DNA from 4 places in the Bacillus capparidis genome. Region 2 is predicted to be linked to each of the others. Evidence: riboswitches for the same ligand, from Rfam matches in the RefSeq annotation. Region 2 holds a riboswitch; each other region holds the start of a gene.
What was found. Region 2 has a riboswitch for S-adenosylmethionine ahead of JOC74_RS00855 (methionine biosynthesis PLP-dependent protein). Riboswitches for the same ligand answer to the same signal wherever they lie in the genome.

Region 1 (4,786 bases), on a different contig from region 2:
CATCTTCTGCTTCACCCCACTGTGTGACAAGCTCCTGCCGGGCGTTCGCTGTTATACCAGCCGCTGCTGTTGGAATCCTGACTGACCATTCCGGCTTGGTTTGGCGAGAAGAACGGAGACCAGCCAACTACGACCATATCCCAGTTAGCAGCAACGCTCCATTTTTCCAGGTAGGTTGCCCATTCATAGGACTCAAGCTCGACATTGAAGCCTGCTGCTTCCAGCTGCTGTTCTGCAATTTCGGCGATTTTCTTATACTCTGCATGGTCATTCGAGAAGATGATTTTCACCGGCTGCCCATCATAAGAGCTGACCTCCAGCAGCTTTTTCGCCTCATCTGGATCATAAGCTTCGAAATTATCGATGTTTTGATCCAAGTAAAGAGCTGTTTGATCGGGCGTGAACAGGGCTCCATCCAGATTATAGAATTCACTATTACCATAAGTAGCCTTGGCGATGGCCTCTTTATCAAGCGCTGCGTGAAGTGCTTCACGGACTTTTATATCGTCAAATGGCGCTTCGGATTTATCCGGGGTGATGACGGAATATCCATTGCTTGAGATAGCTGGTTCGACATTAGGTGTGGTATCGACTACATCATACAAATCAAGTGGGATGGACTGTACATAATCATATAGATCTGTCTTCAATCCATTGAGCATTACTTGTGGGTCTTTCACGATCTTGAAATGAATCGTATCCAGATAAGCTGTCTTTTTACCAGTCAGACCGCCCCAGTCTTCCTCTTCGCGAGATTGATAATCTTCGAATCTGGAAAGGACGATTTCGTTGCCGCGCTTCCAGGAATCGAATTTGAATGGACCTGTACCGATCAGCTGTTCATTTTTCAGCGGCTGTTCACCCGCAGCTTCCGCGATATCGGCAGGAATGATGACAGCAGATGCTTTCGGAGCAGCCAGATCGGTTAGCAAAGCGGTATATGGGTCTTTCAGCGTAATGACCAATGTCAAGTCATCTTTTGCTTCGACAGAATTCACATGTGTTGCTGTGATCTTACCGACGGAAGAGACCTTAAGCCAGCGCTCGATCGATGCTTTGGCATCCTCGGCAGTTACGTCCTGGCCGTTGTGGAATTTCAGTCCATCACGAAGGGTGATGGTGTATGTTTTCTTGTCATCGCTGACGGTATAGTCGTCAGCTAGTAAAGGACGAGCCTGGTAATCCTTATCCAGGGCGAACAAACCTTCATAGATATGCCAGCCGATTTTTCTCGCAACACTTTCGCCGGAATACATCCAATCCAGTGTGTCGGGATCCGCCGTCATGGCAACATTCAAGTCGCCGCCTTCAACAGGTTCTCCGCCGCTTGTACCGGAGCTGCTGCTGGAATTGCCGGAGCAGCCGAATAAGGCGATGGTGGCCGCTAAGCCGAATAGTATGAGTGCAAATTTCTTCTTCAAGACATTTCCTCCTTAGCTTCCCAATAACGAGAATACGATTTTCGTGAATGCTTTCTCCGTGATGAGCAATGCCCGCTCATCGATGTCGAATTTCGGATGATGATGCGGATAGTGTGTGGCTGTATCCTCATTGCGGGAGCCGACTTTAAAAAAGCTGCCGGGTTTTTCCTGCAAGTAATAAGCGAAATCCTCTGCTCCCATCCCAGTTTCAAGTTCTATTACCTGTTCTTCACCGAATTGTTCAGAGAATAGCTGCTGCAAAAGAGCAGTTTCCTCTGGATGGTTATAAAGCGCAGGATAGCCGTGCAGGTAATCGATGGAATAAGTCGCACCGAAACCGCTCGTGATTCCGGAAACGATGGCTTCTATTTGCTGTCTGACCTGCTTGCGGATGTCGGCATTGAACGTCCGCACTGTGCCTTCCAATTTGGCGGTATCCGGTATGACATTGAATGCGTTACCGGACTGGAATACACCCAGTGTCACCACCGCAGATTCCAGTGGGCTGACTCTTCGGCTGACAATCTTCTGCAAAGCACTTACGATATCACTGCCGATGACGATTGGATCGACAGCCTCTTGTGGTGCTGCGCCATGACCACCTTTTCCTTGGATGGTGATCGCAAATTTATCCACTGCGGCCATTTTGAATCCTTCACCGACACCGATCTTCCCGACAGGGGCAGCAGAGTTAAGATGAGCGCCATAGACATAATCGACACCGTCAAGTGCGCCATCTTCAATCATTGCCTTGGCACCGCCGGGCGGTACTTCCTCAGCAGGCTGGAACAGGAAGACAACTATGCCTTTCAGGCTGTCTTTATGCTTGATCAATGCTTTGGCAGTCCCCAGCAAAGCAGCAGTATGGCCGTCATGTCCGCAAGCGTGCATCACGCCAGGTATTTTGGATCGATAGGCTGTTTCTTTCTCATCCACTATCGGCAGGGCATCGAAATCAGCTCTGAGGGCAATCGTAGGTCCTGCCTCTTTCCCTGACAGCGATGCGACGATGCCATACCCGCCGATATCTGTCTGGATATCTTCGTAGCCGAAGCTGCGCAGCTTATCGGCGATGAAACGGGCGGTTTTCGTCTCCTGAAAACTTAATTCAGGATGCTGATGCAGATATCGCCGCCATTTGACGACTTCTGCGAAATCATTTTCCAATTCTGTATGTACCTCCGCAAGTGTCTGCTTCATGGTCTCCATCATGTAGCCTCCTGTATGTAATAATCTTGATATTTACTATGGAATTAGTCGGATTTTGCCTTTAAAAAAGACCCCTTCCGAATAGAAGAGGGCCTTTTTTAAGCTTCTGCTCTTCTTATCTTCGGTGACAAACACCTGGAATTAGCACAGTACTGCGGCTTGCAGCCTGTTGCTTTGGCTTCGCAGGGCCATTCCCTTTACCAATCTGGATAAGAAATATTAGTTGTAAGGATAGACCGAAAAGTTCTGGGTGTCAATCCTATTTTTTAACTTAGAGTGCCATCAGAAACTGCTGTAGCTAAAAAATTCAACAGAAATAATTGTACTTGATAGAAAACTTTAAAAAATGACTTGACCGGATTTTCCTGTATGTAACATATCTTTAATATAAAAAATAAATAATAATTTTCTTATCAAGAGAGACGGAGGGACTTGGCCCTATGATGTCTCAGCAACCAGTCTGTCAAGACACGGTGCTAATTCCAAAAGGTATCCGCCTTAAAGATAAGAAGCTGATTTGGTTATGACTGAACCTTCTTCCTTTTTGGGGAGAAGGGTCTTTTTTTATAGAAGGGTGAGAAACAATATAGGAAGTAGCTTGGAGACGACATTTGTACAGATAGGTAATCGAAGTGATGGAGTGACAGGGGCTGTCAATCCGCCGGTTTATCTTTCCACCGCCTATGTACATAGCGGAATAGGGGAATAACCGGTTATGATTATTCCAGGACGAAGAACCCGACTTGATCTGTTCTGGAGGATGGGTTCGCAAAGCTTGAAAAGGGCGATCAGGCATTTACCTGCAGCTCGGGCATGGCAGCAATCCAACTTGTATTATCACTTTTCCGATCTGGCGACTCACTGCTTGTGCCGGAGGATATATACGGAGGAACTTATCGACTGTTCGATTTCTTTTTAGAATCATTCGGAGTGACGCCGATTTACGCTCTATTTCGGACTGTGGAAGAAACAGCAGCGATGATAACGGATGGACAAAAGCGATCTTCCTGGAGACACCGACAAACCCGCTGATGCAGGAAATCGACATTGCAGCGTATGCGCAGTTGGCGAGAGCACACAAGCTATTGTTGATTGTCCGACAATACATTCCTGACACCATATTTCCAGCAGCCAATTACACAAGGGGCAGATCTGGCTGAGATGTCGCATGCCGCCATGCCGGAGGATGAGCGGAGAAAACGCGGTATCACAGATGGTCTTTTGCTGAAGAATTTCCTGTTCAAAGATTTTATGATATTGGAGCGATAGTCTATTATTTAAAAGCTATCCCATGGCAAATACCTGATTTTACGATAGAAAAATACAAGGATCCAAATGATTCAAACGGAAGGATACTTTGTAAAACAGCACCGTTTCATCATTCAATCAATCGCGATTTAAGGAAACAGGGTCTCAAAGTATGAGACCCTGTTTTCGTATAGGGGCTGGCGAACATTCTTTAAATTTTATTTGCAATAATATGCTACACTACAAATAGTCTTATTTTTTCATAATAACGATTGGTACTTTATTGTATAAATTTCCGTTTGCAAGCAGGTGAAAGTATTGGATATCAAACAGCTACAGTATTTTATCGAAGTTGCCCGTTTAAATAGCTTTACCCGCGCAGCTGACCATTTGTTTGTCACGCAGCCGGCCATTAGCAAAATGATTAAAAATTTAGAGGAAGAGCTCGGAGTTGTCCTTTTCAATCGTTCGCGGAAAAAATTAACTTTGACTGATGCCGGACGTGTTCTATATGAGCAGGCAAAAATCATTGATAAAGCCTTTCATCAATTGGAGACAGAGCTGGAAAATATTTCTCATTTAAAAAAAGGCCATATTCGAATTGGCTTGCCTCCGCTCATTAATTCTTTGTTTTTCTCAACAATTATGGGGCAATTCCATAAAGAATATCCCGGTATCACCTTCGAGTTAGTTGAAGACGGTTCAAAAAAAATTGAAGAGAATATTATAGACGACAAGCTTGATTTCGGTGTGATTGTTCTTCCGACAAATCAGGAATTATTTGATTGCCATCCTTTCATGAAGGAAGAGTTAATGCTGATCGTCGATTCGGAACATCGATTGGCGGATAAAACGAAAATTCCGATGGCTGAACTTGAGCATGAAAACTTTGTCTTTTTTAATAAAGA
Region 2 (4,786 bases):
ATGGATAAATTTGACAGTCAGACCGAACAATGGTTGATTGCGCAAGGAAAAAAATCTGACTCATTTGGGATTTTCATGTGAACCTATGCATTTATCCAAACAAAATACATTCATCTTCATACAGTATGAGAAAGGGAGGTGAATGCACATGGGCTACGGATACGGCGGATATGGCTACGGAGGTGGCTATGGCGGTTCGGGGTTTGTTCTAGTGGTTGTTTTGTTCATTCTTTTGATTATCGTAGGCGCTTCTTTTTATAGTTAATCAATCGAAAGGACGAATGAAAGGTGCGGTCGATTAAAACCGTACCTTTTTTTGTTTGATTCAGCGGATTAGAAAATAGGGGAGTTTATGAACCAAGCACAAAATTGTTTTTTCTTCATACAATATCCTATCACTCCCATAAAAGGAGGCAGTTAAATGGACAATCAATTTTTCAAAAATGTTGAAAAGAAAACGGGCGTCAATATGAAAGATGTATTGGAGCTTGCCAATTCATTGCAGCATGCGAATTTTAAAGATGAAAAGACGGTAAGAGGCGTAATCCAACGGGTAGCCCAAATGGCTAATCGAAAAGTTCCAAAAGAAATGGAAGATAAAATCGTCCAATCGATTACTAGCGGAAAAGAAAAGCTTGATTTTGGAACGATCAGCAAAATGATGAAAAAATAAAGATATTACAATTCTACTGCAGAGTGAAACAGATATGTTTCACTCTGCTTTTTTTTAAAAGGTAACACTGTTCATTATATGGAATAGATAATTGTGAGTTTAAAATGAAAATGAAAGGGGAAAGGACATCACAATGGGAAGGAGGCGTATGAAATGATTTATGCTCCGCACGTTCAGCTTGACCAATACATACAATACGCGAGCAGGATGAACCGAAAAAGCAATTATGCCCAAGTCTCAAAAGTGAAGAGCATCCAAGGGGAACTCGTTTACCGTGAGCTGGAAAAAAACACCCCAAAAAGCTATCAGCCAAATTGGGGTGGAAATCGTAAACGCCGTCAGAACAATTTTTATTCTGAGAATGGAAAAGGCAGGTACTTTCAAGAATATGTTTAAACCTTAAAAAACAACCTTTTCACACAATGGTTTTTTACAGTTTTTCCTTTATCATTTTAACGTGCGGGATTCCTGCAGCCAAAAACTCTCCAGATACAGTTTTATAGCCTTGAGCTTCGTAGAAGACAGCTGCTTGGACTTGAGAATATAACAGAAAAGAAGATGCCCCAAGCTTAGCCGCCGCTTCTTCGAGAGCATTCACAATCTGTTTTCCGCAACCTTTGGATCGGTAGGATTTTAATACACAAATGCGTTCGAGCTTTCCCATACCTTCGAATAATCGAGTTCTCCCGGCAGCAACCGGCTTCTCTCCATCATACAATACAACGTGGACAGAGGTCTCATCAAGTTCATCCATCTCGATTTCCGGAGATACTTTCTGTTCGTTAATAAATACTTCATTTCTTATAGATAAAGCATCTTTCCGTTGTTGATCAGTTTCTGCAATTGTTGCTATCAATATTTATTCTCCTTCTCCTAAAATGAATGTGTCATACACAGTCCAAGACCCGTTTTCGAGCTGATAAAGCAAATGAAAACGATCGATTGTCTCTTCATGGGCAGCGTCTGTCATTTTTAACGAGCTAAGCACATCGGAATGTTCATCTTCAGATATCTTTTGGGCTACTGTCACATGCGGAACAAAAGGATTTTCCGGTTCTGCGTCCAAGCTATCATTATGAATAGCCTCATAAAGATGGTTCAACTCTTTTGTCGGTTCAATCTTCATGTAAATCACATTATTTACAGGGGCAAATGAGCTGTATTTTGTTATGTTTATAGTCACTGGGTTTAACTTTTTTGCCGTTGCTTTCAGCTTTGGAACAAGAGCGTGAATGACTTCAGTGCTTGCTTCAAAAGCCGGTTTCAATGTTATATGAGGAGGAATGAGTGCATAATTTGGATCGTAACGTTTACGGTAAGAATTTGCGATATCCTGGAGTTTTTTTGAAGGAAATAAAACAATTCCGTATTTCATAGTGAACCTCCTTAGTGTTTCATATTATATAGTATACCAAAAAATTAAGGAGACATTGAGAGCATCTTCTTTAAAGCATGCGTGATCAATGGCTGCCAATACGTCCATTTATGATCACCGTCAAAGCTTTCAAAATAATAAATGCCATTTTTATTCTCGAGCAGCTGTTTTAATTCTTGATTTGGTTTGACAAAATCAAGAACCTGTTTGTCTGAGGTGTGTACTTCAGTCTCTTTTGTGCCGATTTGATGATAGATGCTTAAGAGATGAAGGGACTCGGTATCTTTTATCGCTTGTAAAACATGTTGATCGACATAAGGCGATTGCATGATGATATTGCCGAAAATATTTGGATAGTCAAGAGCGGTCATCAAGGAAACGGTCGCGCCCAGTGAGTCGCCGATTAACGTTCGGCCGGTACCAACCTGATAAGTCGAAAATTTTTCGTCAATGAATGGGATGAGCTCTTTTGCCAAAAATCGTTTATACGCATTAAATTTTGTTCCTTCTGGATGATAGGTGTTTCTCCGTTCACTGACACTGTTGTATGGTATACCGACAATTATGCATCTTTCCATACTTCCGTCATTCATAAGAGCTTCTGCCTGACGGGCAATTCGTCCTAATCGAAAATAATCATTACCGTCTTGGGCAATAATGACATGGTACGTGTACAACGGTGAAAAGGTTTTGGGCAAATACGTCAATACATCCATATGTTCGGCTAATTCGTTCGAATAAAGCTTTTCCTCGTTTATAACACCTTTTTTGCTAGTCACAACTATTCCCCCGCAATTGCAAAAAATTAAAGCGTTTCCATCTATTGTCACAAAAAGTATAATTTTTATGATTACCTATAGTTTAGCAAAGAACAAGCATGGAAGAAAAGATAAAAACTTTTATATAAGCTCTTGAAAAATAGGATGGAGTACGTTAAAGTAAAGAAAAATTAGAATATACGAATACGTTCTTATCATGAGAGGTGGAGGGACTGGCCCGAAGAAACCTCAGCAACCGGTTATGCATGCTGTTCAATCAGCTTGCACCAAGGTGCTAAATCCAGCAAGCGTTCTTTTGCTTGAAAGATAAGAGGAAGAGTTAAACCCTTCTTCTTATGAAGAAGGGTTTTTAATTTTTAAAGGGATGGTGTCCAAATGACTCGACATGTAGAAACGAAACTTGCACAAATTGGAAACAAAAGTGAAGAAACGACAGGAGCTGTTAATCCGCCGATTTATTTTTCCTCGGCATACCGCCATTTAGGAATCGGCGAATCAACGGGTTTTGATTATATTCGCACGAAAAATCCGACAAGACAGCTTGTAGAAGATGCAATCGCAAGCCTTGAAGGAGGAACTAGAGGCTTTGCATTCAGCTCTGGTATGGCAGCCATTCATACGATTATGGCGTTATTTAAAAGCGGAGACGAAATCATTGTTTCCTCTGATTTATATGGGGGAACCTACCGTTTGTTTGAAAATGAATGGAAAAAATACGGACTTACTTTTATCTATGATGATTTAGATAATGAGGACTGTACGGAGTCAAACATCAATGAAAATACAAAAGCGATATTTCTTGAAACTCCGACGAATCCTTTGATGCAGGAAGTTAGTATCGAGAAGGTTGCAAACATTGCGAAAAAGCATAATTTACTGTTGATTGTAGACAACACCTTCTATACCCCGGTGCTTCAGCGTCCCATTGATGAAGGTGCGGATATTGTGATTCACAGCGCGACAAAGTATTTAGGCGGGCATAATGACCTTTTGGCCGGCCTTGTGGTAGCAAAAGGAGAAGAATTGTCGGAAGAGCTATTTCAGCATCAAAACGCAATTGGAGCTGTTTTAGCACCTTTTGATTCTTGGCTGTTAATGAGAGGAATGAAAACTCTTGCCTTGCGTATGAGACAACATGAAGAAAATGCTAAGGAGCTTGCGGCATTTCTTATCGAGCAGGAAGGAATCACCGACGTCTTATACCCAGGACGCGGGGGAATGCTTTCTTTTCGAATCCTGAAAGAAGAAATGGTTAATCCATTTTTAAAAAACCTGCAAACGATCTGCTTTGCTGAAAGTCTTGGCGGAGTTGAAAGTTTCATCACTTATCCTGCGACGCAAACCCATATGGATATACCAGAAGAGATTCGCATCGCAAATGGAGTCTGTAATCGGCTTTTACGCTTCTCTGTCGGGATCGAAAATGTAGAGGACTTAAAGGATGATCTAAGAATTGCACTTGAGAAAGTAAAAGAGGAGGCTGTAACGTATGAGTAATAACTGGAGTTTTGATACAAGGCTTCTTCATAATGAGCATAAAACTGATGGGTCAACTGGTGCTGTCAGTGTACCTGTACAGCACGCTTCTACCTTCCATCAAGCTTCTTTTGACGAGTTTGGAGAATTTGATTACAGCAGATCAGGAAACCCGACAAGACAGGCGCTGGAAGAAACGATAGCCGCTCTAGAAGGAGGAGTAAGAGGATTTGCTTTTGCATCAGGAATGGCTGCGATCTCTACCGCCTTTTTGCTGTTGTCAAAAGGAGACCATGTACTAGTGACAAGAGAAGTTTACGGGGGCACCTTCCGAATGGTGACCGAGGTGTTAAACCGGTTTGGCATTGAGCATTCATTTGTTGATATGACTGATCTCAATGAGGTTGCGTTACATATTCAGCCAAATACGAAAGTCATCTATATGGAAACACCGTCAAACCCGACCTTAGGTATTACAGACAT
Region 3 (4,786 bases), on a different contig from region 2:
TCTTTTGCATAAGCGATGGATACCGCACGTCCGATTCCGCTGTCGCCCCCTGTGATTAAAGCGACCTTGTCTTTTAATTTTCCTGTTCCTATATGATTCTCGTCTTCATAAACAGGTGTTGGATTCATATCACTTTCAATTCCAGGTTGCCTGTTTTGTTCTTGTGCAGGCTGTCCGCTTGGAAAACGTGTTAAATTATTCATTTTGAATTCCTCCTATTTATGTGATTACGTAATACACTATTCCTCAGGAAAATTCTTATTAAACATGTGAAGTGTTTTGAAAAACGACAAACAGCCGGACGCTTCTCTAAAAGTGCCCGGCTGTGCATCAAATAAGGCTTATCATTCATGGTTTTGAATGAATGTAAGCGCCTTTTCCATTTTCCTTATGTAATCTGGATTTTGACTTGAACAAAGAAATTTTGTGTCTGCATTTCCGTCTGCATGCAATTGTCCGGCTTCACTTAATATAACCGCTAATCGATGAACAGTTCCAACGCTTCCATCAACGATTTGAATGTGGTTTGGCAAAATACTTCGTAAAACGTGTTTATAAAACGGATAATGGGTGCATCCCAGAACAACTGTGCCATAGTTGTTTAGATCAAACGATGAAAGTTTTTCTGTAAAATAATCAATCACTTCTTGGCTCTCAAAGTTTAATCGCTCACATAACTCAACTAACTCCGGCAGCGGCAGGGAATCTACAAGACGCTGATCATCGATTCGAGATACCAGCTGTGTATATTTTGATTGCTTCAGTGTTAGCGGAGTAGCAAAAACGAGTACTCTTTTTCCGGCAGATCGGCTTATTTCCAAAGCAGGTTTAACCGCCGGCTCCATGCCGATAATCGGAAAATCATATGTGTTTCTTAATTCAGAAACTGCGATACTCGTTGCTGTATTACACGCGATAACAAGAGCTTTTACCTCTTCCTCTCGGATCGTTTCTACAGATTGTTTCACATATTCTTTTACGTCTGCCTTTGATTTAGTCCCATATGGAACATGAAGGGTATCGGCAAAAAAAACAAAATCCTCCCTAGGAAGCTGCTTCATTGCCTCGTGAAGCACTGTAATTCCGCCAATTCCCGAATCAAAAAAAGCTATTTTCATATTGTATTCACCTTGTATTTAAAAATTGTTTTTTGAAATTGATATAAATTATTATACATGATATCAAGCAAGGCGAACATCGTACGTTATAAATTGGAAATCCTTCGTTAAAAAGTTCGGAAAGTTGTTGGACTTAAATAGAGAATGAGAGTTAAGGTCTCGTAGAGTAAACTGCTTCTTAGGATAGAAAATAAACCGCCGGAAATTGGCGGTTTATTTTGATAATGCATAAGGGTGATAAAAATATGGTATTTCCAATTCTCTTTTTAAATAGTTTGCCAGCTCCAGCATTCCGTAAACATTTGCCGCTTTTTCAGCATCGGCATTGTAGTTCGTGTTTGTATTAATATCATAGGTATATAGATTCCCATCCTTGTCTTTAATAAATTCGATACCTGCTACAAGGATTTGCTGCTGCTGCAGGAAGTTTTCATATTTTTCAATAATCGTTTCATGAAAATTAGCAAGGATTTGAAAACTCGGTTTCGAAACCGCTTCTCCATCTGCCGGGCAGATTTGATCGCCAATCTGGCAAGCATCGGCCGGGCAAAGCTCAAATCCTCCAGACGTATCAACCTTTACAGCATATAAGAATTTCCCGCCGATAAATTCGCACCTTATAATTGACTGATCAGGGGATTCAATATACTCCTGAACGAGAGTAATTCCATCAATCGGCTCTTCAAAACCTGAACTATAAACATAGTCTTCTAAAGCCTCAATCGAATGAAAAAGCTGGACGCCCAATCCTTTCCCCGCACGATTATGCTTTGTAATAAAAGATGTCTTGTTTAAATATTTCGCCGCTTTAATAATCTCTTCTTTCCCGGCAGCGGCTATTGTCTCAGGGGTACGGATTCCATCTCGACTTAATGCGGCGTATTGAGCCGCTTTGCTTAATTCAAGTTTTAAAGCCATGCTCCCGTTTATAACCTTCCTATCATGCGCTTCAAGCCAATCGAGTACTGTTGCAGTGAATTCAGGCGCAAATCGGTTGCCTCTCGTATGGGAAGACGCGCTCATTCGGCTGTAAAAAACGCCTTCAGGGGGCTCTTCTGTCAAGTCAATTGAGCCTTCATTTAAATTCCACACTTCATATGGAAGCTTCAGTTCGTCCAAACGCTTTGTTAAATGTAACGTCCATTCATCATTTTCATGAATCACGTAAATTTTGCCCATACTGATCCCTCCATGATTTTTCTTTTCCCCTCATTAAAAAAACAAACAGCCTCTTCTTTAAACTGCATAAGAAGAGGCTGTGAATATCTAAATATTCAATTACCTATTCTTATCACTCAAGCTATTGCTTGCAGGAATTAGCACAGTACTTATCATGTAAGTCCGCTGCCGAAGCTTCACAGGGCCAGTCCCTCCGCTTCTCAAGATAAGAAGAATTCATATTTAACTGATAGGGTTAGTAACATTAAGATACCATGATACTTTCATGAAATCAACACAGAATTAATTTTTATCCCTTATCGAATAATAAAGTAAAACTTCAATCAGTGGTTCTAGTGAAGGTGCCCGCACAAGACGCCTGAGTAATTAGCCTTCTTACATTCATCCCCACTGATTGTGAGTTGAAGCCAATCCTAGCTTTTATGGGCAGTTATCCCCGCCTAGGATTGTACGTTTTCACTCATAACCTTGAGATGGGGGTCTTACTGCCCGTTAATGCGAGATAATGCCTCTAACTGCGCTGAATATGAAGCCCTCTGATTTCATGCCACTCTGAGTAAAGAACCTCTTTGTAATCATGAATATTTTCAGCTTCCAATTGTTTTTTCAGCCAATCCTCATCAAATCCAGCCTCCGTTAAATTGTTTTTGACTAACTCACCATCAAGGATTAATGTGATCGGCAAAGAAACTGGTTTATATTTGATATCAAAATCCTGTTTTGTCAGCGGAGAATTGGGATGCTTCGGCAATACACTAACTGAACCGTCCGTTTCTAAGAGCGCGTACTCAACTTCCGTTATTGAAAAATATCCTTTTTCACGGACTAACGTCTGAAGCTGGTTGATATCCAATTTATTTATTTTTAAAGCCTGGTAATCAATTTTCCCCTTACCGATAACTATCGCTGGCTGTCCTTCCAACAGCCCCCTTAGCCCTTTAAACTTTTGCGATAAAAGTTCTATTATATAAATTAAAATTCCCCATACGGCTACTGCAAATAATATTTCCCAGACACTCACATTTTCATCAAAAATCGCATTTCCAACCATTTCTCCAAGTATTAGTGCTGATATAAAATCAAACGGTGTGATTTGTGCAAACTGGGTTTTTCCTAATATCTTCGTCACAAGAAATAAAGCAAAAAATCCAATAATAAGTTCAGTGGTTATATGTAGATAATCCATAATACACCCCCTAAAATATGTCTTTCATCATTGTTAACAAGTAAGTAACAGTTTAAACGGATTTAATTTATTTGAACTGGATGGCTTAAGATATGTATGATGGTAATGTAAATGGAAAAATGAAAAGGATGTTTTCGGTGAACAAATGTATTGTTATAGGAGCGGGAGTGCTTGGCTCTGTTACCGCTTATAAATTAGCCAAATCCGGTGCAGAAGTTACTGTGATCGACCGCAAGGATAAAGGCCAAGCTACTGACGCAGCTGCAGGTATCGTATGCCCCTGGCTGTCACAGCGGCGCAACAAAGCATGGTATCAATTGGCGAAAGGAGGCGCAAAGTATTACCCCAGCTTAATTGCTGAATTAGAAGCTGACGGAGAAACAGATACAGGCTATGCAAAAGTTGGTGCGCTAAGCATTCATACGGATGAAAAGAAATTATCCGAAATGATAAAACGTGCTGAAAAACGACGAGAGGATGCGCCTGAAATTGGCGGCATCACTCTGCTTTCTTCCGATGAAGCAAAAGCTAAGTTTCCTCCGTTAGCTGACGGTTACGGAGCAGTTTATGTGAGTGGGGCTGCCAGAGTCGATGGACGTCGTCTGAGAAATGCTCTAAACTTGGCTTCAAAAAAGCGGGGAGTCCATTTTATCAATGGTGAGGCATCACTGTATATTGGACATGACAATAAGGCTGGCGTCCGGGTTGACAATGAGATAATAAAAGCAGATAAAATCATCGTTACTGCCGGCGCTTGGGCAGAGAAACTTCTAAGGCCGCTTGGAGTCAATTTTTTGGTTTCTTCGCAAAAAGCACAGATCGTCCACCTTGAATCCCCGAATGCAAAAACAGAAAATTGGCCTGTCGTTATGCCTCCAAATGACCAATACCTGCTTTCCTTCGAAAATGGCAGAATTATTGCCGGAGCTACCCATGAGAATGATGTCGGCTTCGATCACAGAGTAACAGCCGGCGGGCTGCGGGAGATTTTTGATAAGGCACTAGCAGTGGCACCAGGTCTGGACGATAGCACGCTTGTTGAAACCAGAGTCGGCTTTCGCCCATTCACACCAGGATTTTTGCCTGTCATCGGCAATTTGCCAAACTTCCCAAATGTTTTGGCTGCAAACGGCTTAGGTGCTTCTGGACTTACGATGGGACCGTACATAGGATCACAGCTTGCAAAGCTTGCATTGAACGAACCGACTGATATTGACCTTTCTCCTTACGATTTGGCCGGCGCCATCGGGTAAGCAGAAATGATTCGAAACAAAAGAAGGAGTGGTACCAATGGACGTACTTT
Region 4 (4,786 bases), on a different contig from region 2:
ACGTGCAGCAAATACGTTGACATAAGGAAGAGCATTTTTATCACTAGCGTCTTCTAGAAAAATCGGATCTTTTACAGGGTCTAATCCGGCTTGTCCTGCAACACCATTGTTAATGACGGATGCAGCAACATCTGGAAGAACACGTGGTGTTTGTTGTGCCACAACGGGAAAGATATCTAGATTTTTTGGATTTTCAACTATTTTTGATGGATCGCCGAAAAGTCCAAAATCATCCGCTAATTTGATTAACCCAGCTGATTCAAGGAGCTTTAATGCACGAGCTTGGTTAGAAGGATCATCAGGAATAGCAATTCTTTGTCCATTTTTGATATCATTAATATCTTTTATTTTCTCGGAGTAGATCCCCATAGGTGCAATGACAGTTGCGCCGATAGGCACTAAATCAGCATTGTTTTCTTTTGTGAATTGGCTCAGAAAAGCGATGTGCTGGAAAGAGTTAATATCAATTTCTTTATTAGCTAATGCTTGATTAGGAAGGGTGTAGTCAGAAAACTCAATAAGCTCAATTTCTATTCCTTCTTTTTTAGCTTTTTCTTTTAAAGTGGGCCACACTTCTCCATCTGTACCAGTAACCCCGATTTTTACTTTAATAGTTTTATTGGAGCCGCCTGATGCTGAGTCATTGCCGCAAGCAGCAAGCACCCATACTGCCAATAATAATAAAAATAATAGTGTTATTTTTTTCATTTTAACAATCTCCTTTATTCTGTTTGGTTTTTATCCCGCATTAACGGTCAGATTGAAGTTTCACTTTATCTGCGCATTATTTTTCGAGACAATGTATTCCCGATCCATTGCGCTAGCTGGACAAGCAAAATTAATATGACAACGGTAACCAGCATGACGCTGCCATCAAAACGTTGGTAGCCATAAGTCATGGCAACATGACCTAATCCACCGCCTCCGACTGTTCCGGCCATGGCAGAAAAATCTATTAAACCGATGGTTACAAAAGTTAATCCAAGGATAAGAGGCCCTAAAGCTTCAGGAATTAATACAGTAAAGATAATTTGAAGAGGGTTTGCTCCCATTGCCTTTGCTGCTTCAATTACGCCAGGATCAATGCTGATTAAATTATTCTCCACAATTCTTGCTATACCAAAAGATGCTGCGATGGTCATTGGGAAAATGGCTGCCCAAGTTCCGATAGTTGTCCCAATAATGGAGCGAGTTAGAGGGCTAATAGCAACAAGAAAAATAATAAAAGGAATAGGCCTAATGATATTAATTAAAATGTTCAATGCCTGAAATAAAATTTTATTTTCTAATATATTTCCTTTTCTAGTGATAAAAAGCAATAAACCAATGATGATGCCAAGAATGGAACCAAATATTAAAGTCGCAATTACCATTAGAATCGTTTCTCCTGTTGATTCCACTATCCTTGGCCAAAATGTTGTCCAGTCCACTCTCATTAAATGATCACCTCCTCTATTTCAACGGTTTCTTTTAACTCGGAAATTACATTGTCGATAGCTGCTTGATGCCCTTCAAATGATACCAATAAGTTTCCGTAAAATTTTTCTTGAAGCTCTTTGATAGATCCATAAATAATATTTATGTCTATATCATGTTTTCTTGTAATCTGGGATAGAACGGGATTGTTTGTTAATTCGCCGCTGAAAACAATCCGATATAAATTTTTCCCTCCATTTTCCTTCCATTGAGATAGTAATACTTCAGAAGGACGATCCTGCTGAACAGATTGAATAAACCGTTTAGTTGTCAAATGCTGTGGTTTTGTGAAGGTATCAAAAAGTGATCCTGTTTCAACAACTGTGCCATTTTCCATCACAGCAACCCTATCACAGATGGATTGAATTACATGCATCTCATGTGTAATGAGCAAAATAGTGATCCCTAAACTCTTATTGACCCTTTTTAAAAGGCGGAGAATTTCTCCTGTTGTATCTGGGTCTAAAGCAGATGTAGCTTCATCACAAATTAGGATATCTGGAGAGGTGGCAAGGGCGCGCGCTATTCCTACCCTCTGTTTCTGCCCGCCAGATAACTGCTCCGGATAATCATTTGCTTTATCAGTTAAGCCTACAAACTGCAGCAGCTCTGTAACTCTAGCCTTTATTTCCTTTTTGGGGAACCCAGCAAGTTTAAGAGGATAAGCTATATTTCCAGCTACTGTCCGAGAGGAAAATAAATTAAAGTTTTGAAAAATCATGCCAATTCGTCTGCGGAGACTTCGAATCTCTTTTTGGGAAAGGCTAGATATGTCCTCTCCCTGAACCGTAATAGAACCGTTAGTGGGATTCTCCAACATATTAACAAGTCTCAATAGTGTGCTTTTTCCAGCGCCACTAAAACCTATAATTCCAAAAATTTCACCTTGAGAAATAGAGAGAGTAACGTCTTTTACTGCGTGAATTTCCCTTTTTCCTAATGTGAAAGTTTTTGCTACTTGCTTAAATTCAATCAATGCACACACTCCTTAAAAAAATTAGAACAAAAAGCCCCACTATTTTCTTATTCAGAAGAAAATAGTGGGGCTCTCGGAAATAAGCTACCTCATTCTCATCTTCCAATGCAGAAGCATTTGCAGGAATTGGCACGGTGTCATAAACCCGTTGCCGAGACTTCATTGGGCCTGTCCCTCAGTCTCTCTGGATAAGAAAAAATTAATATTAAGTTATTGGTTAGATTTGTTTACAAATATATTGTTATAATTAAAAAATGTCAAGGGTTTCTTTTCTATAAAATTTTAATGGGATTTTACTTTTGAAAGAATATCAGTTTATGTTTAAATTATATTGAAAAAATATAAAGTGTATTATTTATAAATAAAATACGATATAATAATTATATCAATTTAATTATAAAGAGAGTAATGAATGATCAAAACCTATTAAATAGGGCGGAATTATATTGTAATAAAACCTTCTTTGTTTTGTTCATCAAAATAAAATTTATGAATTGTTGGGGTAGAGATTGGCATAGGGATGATGGAAGAACTTGTTAGTGAGAGTCAATCAGAGGATATTGAAAAATTATCTATAACTGTAAAAATAAACATTGAAAAAACTGCACTGATCAATTTTTTCTCAATGTGTATCAACAAGGTTCGCTAATTCATACTTGACAGGTAAGGAAACTATGGATATTATAATGGCAGAATTTATCGATATCTTTCCGCTTAGCAAGTGCAGTCCGGACTGCAAAGCCAAATTGAACCTCTTAATTTAGTTTGTATTTATGACTGTAGTGGTAGAAAAGTGGCAATTGTGGATGAAGTCAAGATTTCTTATATTTTTAGTCTGCTAGTATGGTTCAGTGTTAATCACCGTTAACGATGAATAGATTACACAAATTGACAAGACAGAGAAAAATCATTTCTTGCTAAATAAGAATAAATATTGATTTATAAGAAAAGTTTTCTTTAATTTCTTCCAAATCCAAATAAATGGTCGACTGGATAACCAGAGACTCTTATCTTACGTAAAGACGTAAATTGATAAGAGTCTTTTTTATTTTCTCTTAGAAGGAGTGTTTTTCTTGCTTAACAATACGAAGGTTAGTGAATCAATACTATGACCTGCTTCTAAAGGCGGATATTTTAGTTATTGGTGGGGCTCCCTCCGGAAATGGGGTCTGGTATATCCCTCCAGCGAACCCTAAATTTTATTTATAAAGGAAGATGTCAAATGGAGAACAGTCATACGTATGGAAAGCACAATTTGATAGTGAAAGGCATTTCCTTAGCCAGTGTAATCATTTTATTCATTGTGTGGACAATCATTACAAATTTGAAGTGGGTAGATCCATTTTTTATTCCTACACCACAGGCTGTATGGGCTTCATTTATTGAACTTTTCACACAAGGGTATAAAGGAGCTTCGCTGCTTTCTCATATTTCTAATAGTATGTATCGTCTCTTTTCCGCGCTGTTTCTTGCATTCTTAATAGCTGTCCCACTAGGGCTATTATGCGGATATTCAAAATATATACGTGCTGTTTTTGATCCGATTATTGAATTTTATCGTCCTCTGCCGCCACTTGCATATTATGCAATTCTAGTATTATGGCTTGGTATCGACGATAAGTCAAAAATTGCTTTATTGTTTTTAAGCGCTTTTGCACCATTATTTATCACCATAGTATCAAGTGTCCAAAAATTACCTAGTGATCGTATCAATGCGGCGCTTTCTCTTGGGGGAACAAAAAGCAAAGTATTATGGCATATCATCTTGCCCTCTTGTCTGCCTGATATTATTACAGGATTACGGACAGCCATTGGTATAACGTATGCAACACTTGTTGCGGCTGAAATGGTTGCGGCAACAAGTGGAATTGGCTGGATGGTTCTTGATGCGAGTAAATACTTACGAAGTGACATTGTTTTTGCGGGCATCATCCTAATGGGGGCGATTGCGATTATCTTAGACAGTTTGATTCGTCTTTATCAGCGTAGTCGTTTTTCATGGGTAGGAAAATAAATAGAAAAGAAGGAATATAAAATGAACCTATTAAAAAGAAATGTTTTGTTAATCATCCTGTTAGCTTTTACAGTTAGTGCGGCTTGTTCAAATCAAGTTTCATCTAATTCAGCGTCAGAAAATAAATCAACATCTTCATCCGAAAATGTACCAGAAAAAATTGTTATTGGATATCAAGCATCACCAAGCGGAGAGTTGCTTGCAAAGGCGCTCGGACTGCTTGAAAAAAAATATCCCGACACCAAGGTTGAATGGGTGAAGTTTGATGCTGGACGTGATGTTAATAATGCGATCGCAAGCGGAAGCATTAACTTTGGAAC

Region 1: another riboswitch for S-adenosylmethionine. It lies ahead of JOC74_RS12010 (M20 metallopeptidase family protein); the one in region 2 lies ahead of JOC74_RS00855 (methionine biosynthesis PLP-dependent protein).
Region 3: another riboswitch for S-adenosylmethionine. It lies ahead of JOC74_RS21815 (ATP-grasp domain-containing protein); the one in region 2 lies ahead of JOC74_RS00855 (methionine biosynthesis PLP-dependent protein).
Region 4: another riboswitch for S-adenosylmethionine. It lies ahead of JOC74_RS15515 (methionine ABC transporter ATP-binding protein); the one in region 2 lies ahead of JOC74_RS00855 (methionine biosynthesis PLP-dependent protein).

What each region holds. Positions count from the first base shown of each region.
Region 1 covers NZ_JAFDST010000002.1:977,118-981,903, forward strand. The annotation lists gene JOC74_RS12000 (hypothetical protein) at 1-127, opposite strand, end outside; gene JOC74_RS12005 (ABC transporter substrate-binding protein) at 12-1,421, opposite strand; gene JOC74_RS12010 (M20 metallopeptidase family protein) at 1,434-2,630, opposite strand; SAM riboswitch class I at 2,743-2,846, opposite strand; SAM riboswitch class I at 3,038-3,141, shown strand; partial or broken gene JOC74_RS12015 (PLP-dependent transferase) at 3,217-3,785, shown strand; partial or broken gene JOC74_RS12020 (SAM-dependent methyltransferase) at 3,857-4,031, shown strand; gene cidR (cidABC operon transcriptional activator CidR) at 4,197-4,786, shown strand, end outside.
Region 2 covers NZ_JAFDST010000001.1:159,785-164,570, forward strand. The annotation lists gene yjzK (protein YjzK) at 1-81, shown strand, start outside; gene JOC74_RS00825 (YjcZ family sporulation protein) at 149-265, shown strand; gene spoVIF (sporulation-specific transcription regulator SpoVIF) at 422-673, shown strand; gene JOC74_RS00835 (hypothetical protein) at 827-1,069, shown strand; gene JOC74_RS00840 (GNAT family N-acetyltransferase) at 1,104-1,529, opposite strand; gene JOC74_RS00845 (YjcG family protein) at 1,533-2,048, opposite strand; gene JOC74_RS00850 (esterase family protein) at 2,093-2,827, opposite strand; SAM riboswitch class I at 3,016-3,140, shown strand; gene JOC74_RS00855 (methionine biosynthesis PLP-dependent protein) at 3,203-4,324, shown strand; gene metC (cystathionine beta-lyase) at 4,317-4,786, shown strand, end outside.
Region 3 covers NZ_JAFDST010000008.1:55,156-59,941, reverse strand. The annotation lists gene JOC74_RS21825 (SDR family oxidoreductase) at 1-203, opposite strand, end outside; gene murI (glutamate racemase) at 345-1,118, opposite strand; gene JOC74_RS21815 (ATP-grasp domain-containing protein) at 1,332-2,297, opposite strand; SAM riboswitch class I at 2,404-2,509, opposite strand; gene JOC74_RS21810 (DUF421 domain-containing protein) at 2,809-3,483, opposite strand; gene JOC74_RS21805 (NAD(P)/FAD-dependent oxidoreductase) at 3,621-4,736, shown strand; gene JOC74_RS21800 (aldo/keto reductase) at 4,774-4,786, shown strand, end outside.
Region 4 covers NZ_JAFDST010000003.1:393,372-398,157, forward strand. The annotation lists gene JOC74_RS15505 (MetQ/NlpA family ABC transporter substrate-binding protein) at 1-708, opposite strand, end outside; gene JOC74_RS15510 (methionine ABC transporter permease) at 774-1,436, opposite strand; gene JOC74_RS15515 (methionine ABC transporter ATP-binding protein) at 1,436-2,452, opposite strand; SAM riboswitch class I at 2,545-2,647, opposite strand; gene JOC74_RS15520 (ABC transporter permease) at 3,675-4,466, shown strand; gene JOC74_RS15525 (taurine ABC transporter substrate-binding protein) at 4,488-4,786, shown strand, end outside.